Linked DNA regions of Hydrogenophaga sp. SL48. The protein of the gene in region 2 interacts with the protein of the main gene of each other region in a pairwise test. Links are inferred from orthologs where the notes say so. Each region holds a gene or a part of one and is shown on either strand. Other genes may lie near its edges.

Region 1 (3,136 bases), 520 kb from region 2 along the record:
CTGGCGTTTGTCGATGCCCCGGTCTCGGGCGGCCAGGCGGGGGCGCAGAACGGCCTGCTGACGGTCATGTGTGGCGGTGATGCCCCCGCGTTCGACGCGGTGCAACCGGTCGGCATGGCGTTCTCGCGCGCCTTCACGCTGCTGGGCGCCAGCGGCGCAGGCCAGCTCGCCAAGATGGTCAACCAGATCTGCATCGCGGGCCTGGTGCAGGGGCTGTCGGAAGCCATCGCCTTCGGTCAGAAAGCCGGCCTGGACATGAACCAGGTGCTGGACGTGATCGGCAAGGGCGCGGCCCAGAGCTGGCAGCTCGACAACCGCGGCAAGACCATGGTGGCCGACAAGTTCGACTTCGGTTTCGCAGTGGACTGGATGCGCAAAGACCTCGGCCTGGTGCTGGACGAAGCCCGGCGCAACGGCGCGCGCCTGCCGGTCACCGCGCTGGTGGACCAGTTCTACGCCGACGTGCAGGCCGCCGGTGGCAACCGGCTGGACACCTCCAGCCTCATCAAACGGTTGAAATAACCCTCCCCCCGCGCCGCCTTCGGCGTCCCCCCCCCAAGGGGGCGATGCGAGTGGCCCGGCCAAGCCGGTTCCACCGCATCCTGAGTGAAGGCAGCCTGCGCCGGAGGGGAAATCGTTTCGAAGACCCTGCGAAATCGGCTTTGCAGCGAACGCCAATGTTGTCCATGAAGGGCTGGCGTGCAGCGCGAACAGGAAGGTACGCCCCTTCTCCGGCGCGAAATGTTTTAACCCAAGGATGCGGTGGAACCGGCTTCGCCGGGCCACTCGCATCGCCCCCTTGAGGGGGTCGCGCGCAGCGCGGAGGGGGTGGACCGTTACCTGCGTCGCGGGGGGTTACTTGATCTTCGCCAGCTCTTCTTCCGAAATGATTTCCAGCACGCGCACCACACGCTGGGCGCCCTTGGTGGTGCGGGCCACCTGGGTGGCGATGTCTGCCTCGCGCTGCGTGACGCGGCCCATCAGGTACACCGTGCCGCGCTCGGAGACCACCTTGAACGAGTTGGTCGAAATCTGCTTGGTGTCCAGCAGGCCGGCCTTGACCTTGCCGGTCAGCAGCGAGTCTTCGGCCTTTTCGGTGAAGCTCGGGCTGTTGGCGATGCCCAGCTCGTTGTAGACCATGAGCACGTTGTCCACCTGCTTGCCCACGGTCTCGGCGAGCGCCTTGTCGTTGGCATTGCCCACCTCGCCGGTCAACAGCAGGCGGCGGTTGTAGCTGGTCACGTTGATGCGGGCACGCGTGCCCATCTGGTCGCGCAGGCGGTTGGCGGCGCGCAATTCAATGCCCTGGTCGTCGAGCTGGGCGCCCGAACTGCGACGGTCGCCGACCACCATGGCACCGGTGAGGGCGGCGCCCCCCACGGCCAGGGGTGCGCAGGCCGACAGGGTGGCGGCAGCGGCGGCCAGGCTCAGGACAGCGACCGTCAGGCGGCCCGGGAAGCGTGAATGTGTCATGCGGGGTTCTCCATTTCGTTGGACAAGGTGTCGGGCAGGCCCAGCAACTGGGCATCCACGCCGTCGCAAATGCAGTGCAGCACCAGGTGCTGCACTTCGAGGATCCGTGCCGGCACGTCGGTCGGCACACAGATGTGCACGTCGGTGTCGCGCAGTTGTTGCGCCAGGCGACCGCCGCGGGCGCCGGTCAGCGCCACCACGGTCATGTCGCGCTCGTGAGCGGCCTCCACCGCCGCCACCACGTTGGGCGAATTCCCGGTGGTCGACAGCACGAGCAGGACGTCGCCGGCCTGCCCGAGCGCGCGCACCTGCCGTGCGAACACCACGCGGGCGTCAAAATCGTTGGTGAGACCAGTGATCACCGACGCGTCCGCCGACAGCGAAAACGCCGCCAGCTCGGGACGCTCGCGCTCGTGGCGGCCGATGAAGCTCGCCGCAAAGTGCTGGGCGGCCGCCGCCGAAGCGCCGTTGCCGCACGACAGCACCTTGCCGCCGCCGGTGACGCTGGCCAGCACGGCGGTTGTGGCCGCCTCGACCACCGGGGCGAGCGACTGCGCGCACTGGTATTTCAGGTCGGCGCTGTCGATGAATTGTTGCTGTATCCGTTGCAGAAGCATGGGGCGATGATAGCGGCGGGCAGGGTATCAAAAGGTTGCGGGTGCATCAAAGGCGCCGCGCAGCCATTCGGGGGCGATGCGATCGTCCGGGCCACCCTGGATCAGCACCACGTCGAAGCGGCATGGAGGCTCTGACCCCAGTCGCATCAGAAAGTGCCGCGCGGCGAACACGATGCGCCGCTGCTTCACCGCCGTGATGCTTCCGCCGGCCCCGCCGTGGCTCGCACTGGCGCGCTGCCGCACCTCCACAAACACCAGCGTGCCGTCGCGCTCGCGCATAATCAAATCGACCTCGCCACCGCCGCGACCGGGTGACTTGAAGTTGCGCTGCACCAGCCTGAGCCCCTGCCGCTGCAAATGGTCCAGCGCCGCGTCTTCGGCCGCGTCGCCCCGGCGTTTGGTGGTGACAGCGCCCGTCGGAGCCGACGGATTCACTGGTTTTCTGGATAACCACATTGTCTGTTTCTCCCTCCCTGTTGGCCGCCGCCAGCGACGCCGCAGCGCACCAGCATTATCCGCAGGGCACGCTCTACATGGTCGCCACGCCCATTGGCAACCTGGCCGACATTGCCCTGCGCGCCCTGCACGTGCTGTCGCTGGTGGACACCGTGGCCTGCGAAGACACGCGCCACACCGCCAGCCTGCTGCAGGGCTACGGCCTGCACAAGCCGCTGCTGGCGCTGCACGAACACAACGAGGCCGAAGCCGCGCAGACCGTGATCCAGCGGCTGCGCGACGGCCAGCGCGTGGCCTATGTGAGCGACGCCGGCACACCGGGCGTGAGCGACCCGGGCGCGCGCCTGTGTGCGGCGGTGGTCGCGGCCGGGCATCGCTGCGTGCCGCTGCCCGGCGCGAGCAGCATCACCGCACTGATGAGCGTGGCGGGCACGGGCGGGCACGACGGGCGTTTTGTCTTCACCGGTTTCCTCTCACCCAAGGCCGCCGAGCGCCAGCGCGAGGTTCAGGCCATCGCCGCCGACGACCGCGCCTGTGTGCTGCTGGAGGCGCCGCACCGCATCGAGGCGCTGGCCAAAGACCTGGCCGCG
Region 2 (3,145 bases):
CAACCATTGCCCAACCATGGGCTGAGCACCAAGCGGTAGCCCTTGACCAGGCCGATCAGTGCACGGCGCGGCCAGCTGCTCAACATGGAGCGACCTCCGCAGGGGCAGACTTCACGGCAACACGATCCATCAGCAGGGTCAGCTCGGCACGCACAGCGACCTTCAAGGCGTCCGAGGTGGCGCTCACAAACTGCTTGCGGCTGAATTCGCTGCGCAAACGCACCACCAGCGCGGCCTGCGGCAACGCTGACCCGGCCAAGCGGGAAACCTCGTAAATCTGGCGCCGGATGGTGTTGCGCGTGACCGCGCGACGCGCCCAGCGTTTGGGCAGCATCACGCCCAGCCAGGTATCGGCCACCGGAAACAGCGCACGGCCCTCTTCCGGGACTGACAACGCCAGCCGGTGGAGGGCAAAGTGGGGGTTTTGGCCACAAGGGCACCCGCCATGACGGCCTGGAACTGCGGCCGGGACCTGATGCGCTGCATCAGCCGAACCGGGTGGCAGGCATGCCGAACAGCATCGACCCGGCCGGCATGGGCTGCAGGCGCGAGCAGGCTCAGACAGCCAGGCGTTTGCGGCCCTTGGCGCGACGGGCGTTGATCACGGCACGGCCGCCGCGGGTCTTCATGCGCACGAGAAAGCCGTGGGTACGGGCGCGCTTGATCTTGGAGGGCTGGTAGGTGCGTTTCATTGCCATGGCAGTGGACCCAGGCTTTGACCGTGGGCATTCAAGTTAAAGGGAAACCCGAGATTATCGCAAGAAAATCCCATGCGCGGCAAGCACTTGGCGTTTTTAACCGTTGCAACACCTCATCTCGACGAAGCCCCCGCGCATCGGCCAAGGAGGCAAACCCGGTGTGTGGATAAGTCCACAGGCGCCGTACAATCCCCAGCCAGCCCCGAGCCATTTGTCCACAAGAACAGTTTCCTTTTCCGTCTACATGATCGAGGGCACCCCCCCATTGAATGCCATCAGCGACGCACCGTCGCTGTGGTCGACCTGCGTCGATCGCCTGGCGCAGGAAATTCCCGAACAACAGTTCAACACCTGGATCCGGCCGCTCTCGGCAGTGGTTGCCCCGGACGCGTCCAAGGTCACAATCTCCGTGGCCAACCGGTTCAAGATGGACTGGATACGCGCCCAGTATTCGGCACGCATCGCCGCGTTGCTGGAAAACATCCACCAGGCACCTGTCGTCCTGGAGTTGGTGCTCGCTCCGCGTGAAGGCCCCAGCCGTACGTCACCGGCGCCGCGCACGGTGCAGGATCAGGTGCTGGCTGAGCTGCCCGATGTGGCGCCGGCCGAAGCCAACAACCCCACCGGCCCGCGCACCCGGCTGAATCCGGCGCTGACCTTCACCACCCTGGTGGAAGGTTCGGCCAACCGCATGGCGCGCGCGGCCGCGATGCACGTCGCCGGGAGCCTGGGCCAGCTCTACAACCCGCTGTTCATCTACGGCGGCGTCGGCCTGGGCAAGACCCATCTGGTGCACGCCATCGGCAACCATCTGCTGGCGGACCGCCCTCAGGCCAAGGTTTTGTACATCCACGCCGAACAGTTCGTGTCGGATGTGGTCAAGTCCTACCAGCGCAAGACCTTTGACGAATTCAAGGAGCGTTACCACTCGCTTGATCTGCTGCTGATCGACGACGTGCAGTTCTTCGCCAACAAGGAACGCACACAGGAAGAATTCTTCAACGCCTTCGAGGCCCTGCTGGCGCGCAAGAGCCACATCGTGCTGACCAGCGACACCTACCCCAAGGGCCTGGCCGACATCCACGAGCGCCTGGTCTCGCGCTTCGATTCTGGCCTCACGGTCGCCATCGAGCCACCCGAACTGGAAATGCGGGTGGCGATCCTGATCAACAAGGCCGCGGTGGAAAACGCCGTCATGCCCGAGGAAGTGGCCTTCTTCGTGGCCAAGAACGTGCGTTCCAACGTGCGCGAGCTCGAAGGTGCTTTGCGGAAAATCCTGGCCTATTCGCGCTTCAACCAGAAGGAAATCTCGATCCAGCTGGCGCGCGACGCGCTGAAAGACCTGCTGTCGATCCAGAACCGGCAAATTTCGGTCGAGAACATTCAGAAGACCGTGGCCGACTACTACAAGATCAAGGTCGCGGACATGTACAGCAAGAAGCGCCCGGCCAGCATCGCCCGCCCGCGCCAGATTGCGATGTTCATCGCCAAGGAACTGACGCAAAAGAGCCTGCCGGAAATCGGCGAACTGTTCGGTGGCCGGGACCACACCACGGTGCTGCACGCGGTGCGCAAGATCGGCGCCGAACGCCAGCAGAACAGCGAGCTCAACCAACAGCTGCACGTGCTGGAACAGACGCTCAAGGGATGAGGGCCCTGGTTTGCGGAAGGCCCGCGCAAAAAGGTGAAAATAGGCGAGTTTTGGGCTCTGAGGGGGCCCTGCTGCAAGCCCGAGGAGTGCGCCGGAGCGGAGCGCCACCAGTCAACCAAGGACGAAAGAGTCTGACATGATCGTTTTGAAATCGACCCAGGACAAGGTGTTGGCTGCGCTGCAGTCGGTCGCGGGCATCGTGGAGCGCCGGCACACCCTGCCGATCCTGGCCAATGTGCTGCTGCGCAAGACCGGCTCGGCCGTGCAGCTGACCACCAGCGACCTGGAAATCCAGATCCGCACCACGGCCCAACTCGACGGCGACGACGGCAACTTCGCCACCACCCTGGGCGCGCGCAAGCTGATCGACATCCTGCGCACCATGCCATCGGATCAGACCGTCAGCCTGGAGAACACCGGCGGCAAGCTGGTGCTCAAGGGCGGCAAGAGCCGCTTCACGCTGCAAAGCATGCCGCCCGAAGACTTCCCGCTGGTGCAGGAATCCGCCAGCTTCGGCCCCGTGTTCGCCGTGCCGCAGAAGACGCTCAAGAGCCTGCTCGGCCAGGTGTCGTTCGCGATGGCCGTGCACGACATCCGCTACTACCTCAACGGCATCCTCTTCGTGGCCGAAGGCAAGAAGCTCAGCCTGGTCGCCACCGACGGCCACCGCCTGGCGTTTGCCAGCGCCGAGCTGGACGTGGAAGTGCCCAAACAGGAGGTGATCCTGCCGCGCAAGACCGTGATCGAACTGCAGCGCCTGCTGTCTGACAAGGAAGGCGCGATCGAGATGCAGTTC

Evidence for each region.
Region 1: the proteins of dnaA (region 2) and IM738_RS23470 interact in binary tests that used the Escherichia coli proteins (3 or more experiments, as listed by UniProt). The link is inferred for Hydrogenophaga sp. SL48 from one-to-one orthologs.

What each region holds. Positions count from the first base shown.
Region 1 is NZ_CP063400.1:4,928,610-4,931,745, reverse strand. What follows is about bases 281-3,101. They hold IM738_RS23470 (SIS domain-containing protein), read right to left. Parts: upstream 2,091-3,101; coding sequence 1,470-2,090; downstream 281-1,469. Other genes in these bases: rsmI (16S rRNA (cytidine(1402)-2'-O)-methyltransferase), read left to right, coding at 2,624-3,101; IM738_RS23465 (YraN family protein), read right to left, coding at 2,118-2,546; IM738_RS23475 (BON domain-containing protein), read right to left, coding at 856-1,473; IM738_RS23480 (NAD(P)-dependent oxidoreductase), read left to right, coding at 281-522. Outside these bases: more of IM738_RS23480, read left to right, coding at 1-280; more of rsmI, read left to right, coding at 3,102-3,136. UniProt on the Escherichia coli protein: Required for the timely initiation of chromosomal replication via direct interactions with the DnaA initiator protein.
Region 2 is NZ_CP063400.1:4,410,118-4,413,262, forward strand. What follows is about bases 316-3,145. They hold dnaA (chromosomal replication initiator protein DnaA), read left to right. Parts: upstream 316-942; coding sequence 943-2,349; downstream 2,350-3,145. Other genes in these bases: IM738_RS20835 (ribonuclease P protein component), read right to left, coding at 316-394; rpmH (50S ribosomal protein L34), read right to left, coding at 558-692; dnaN (DNA polymerase III subunit beta), read left to right, coding at 2,486-3,145. Also shown: membrane protein insertion efficiency factor YidD, read right to left, coding at 1-86; more of IM738_RS20835, read right to left, coding at 80-315. UniProt on the Escherichia coli protein: Plays an essential in the initiation and regulation of chromosomal replication. Binds in an ATP-dependent fashion to the origin of replication (oriC) to initiate formation of the DNA replication initiation complex once per cell cycle.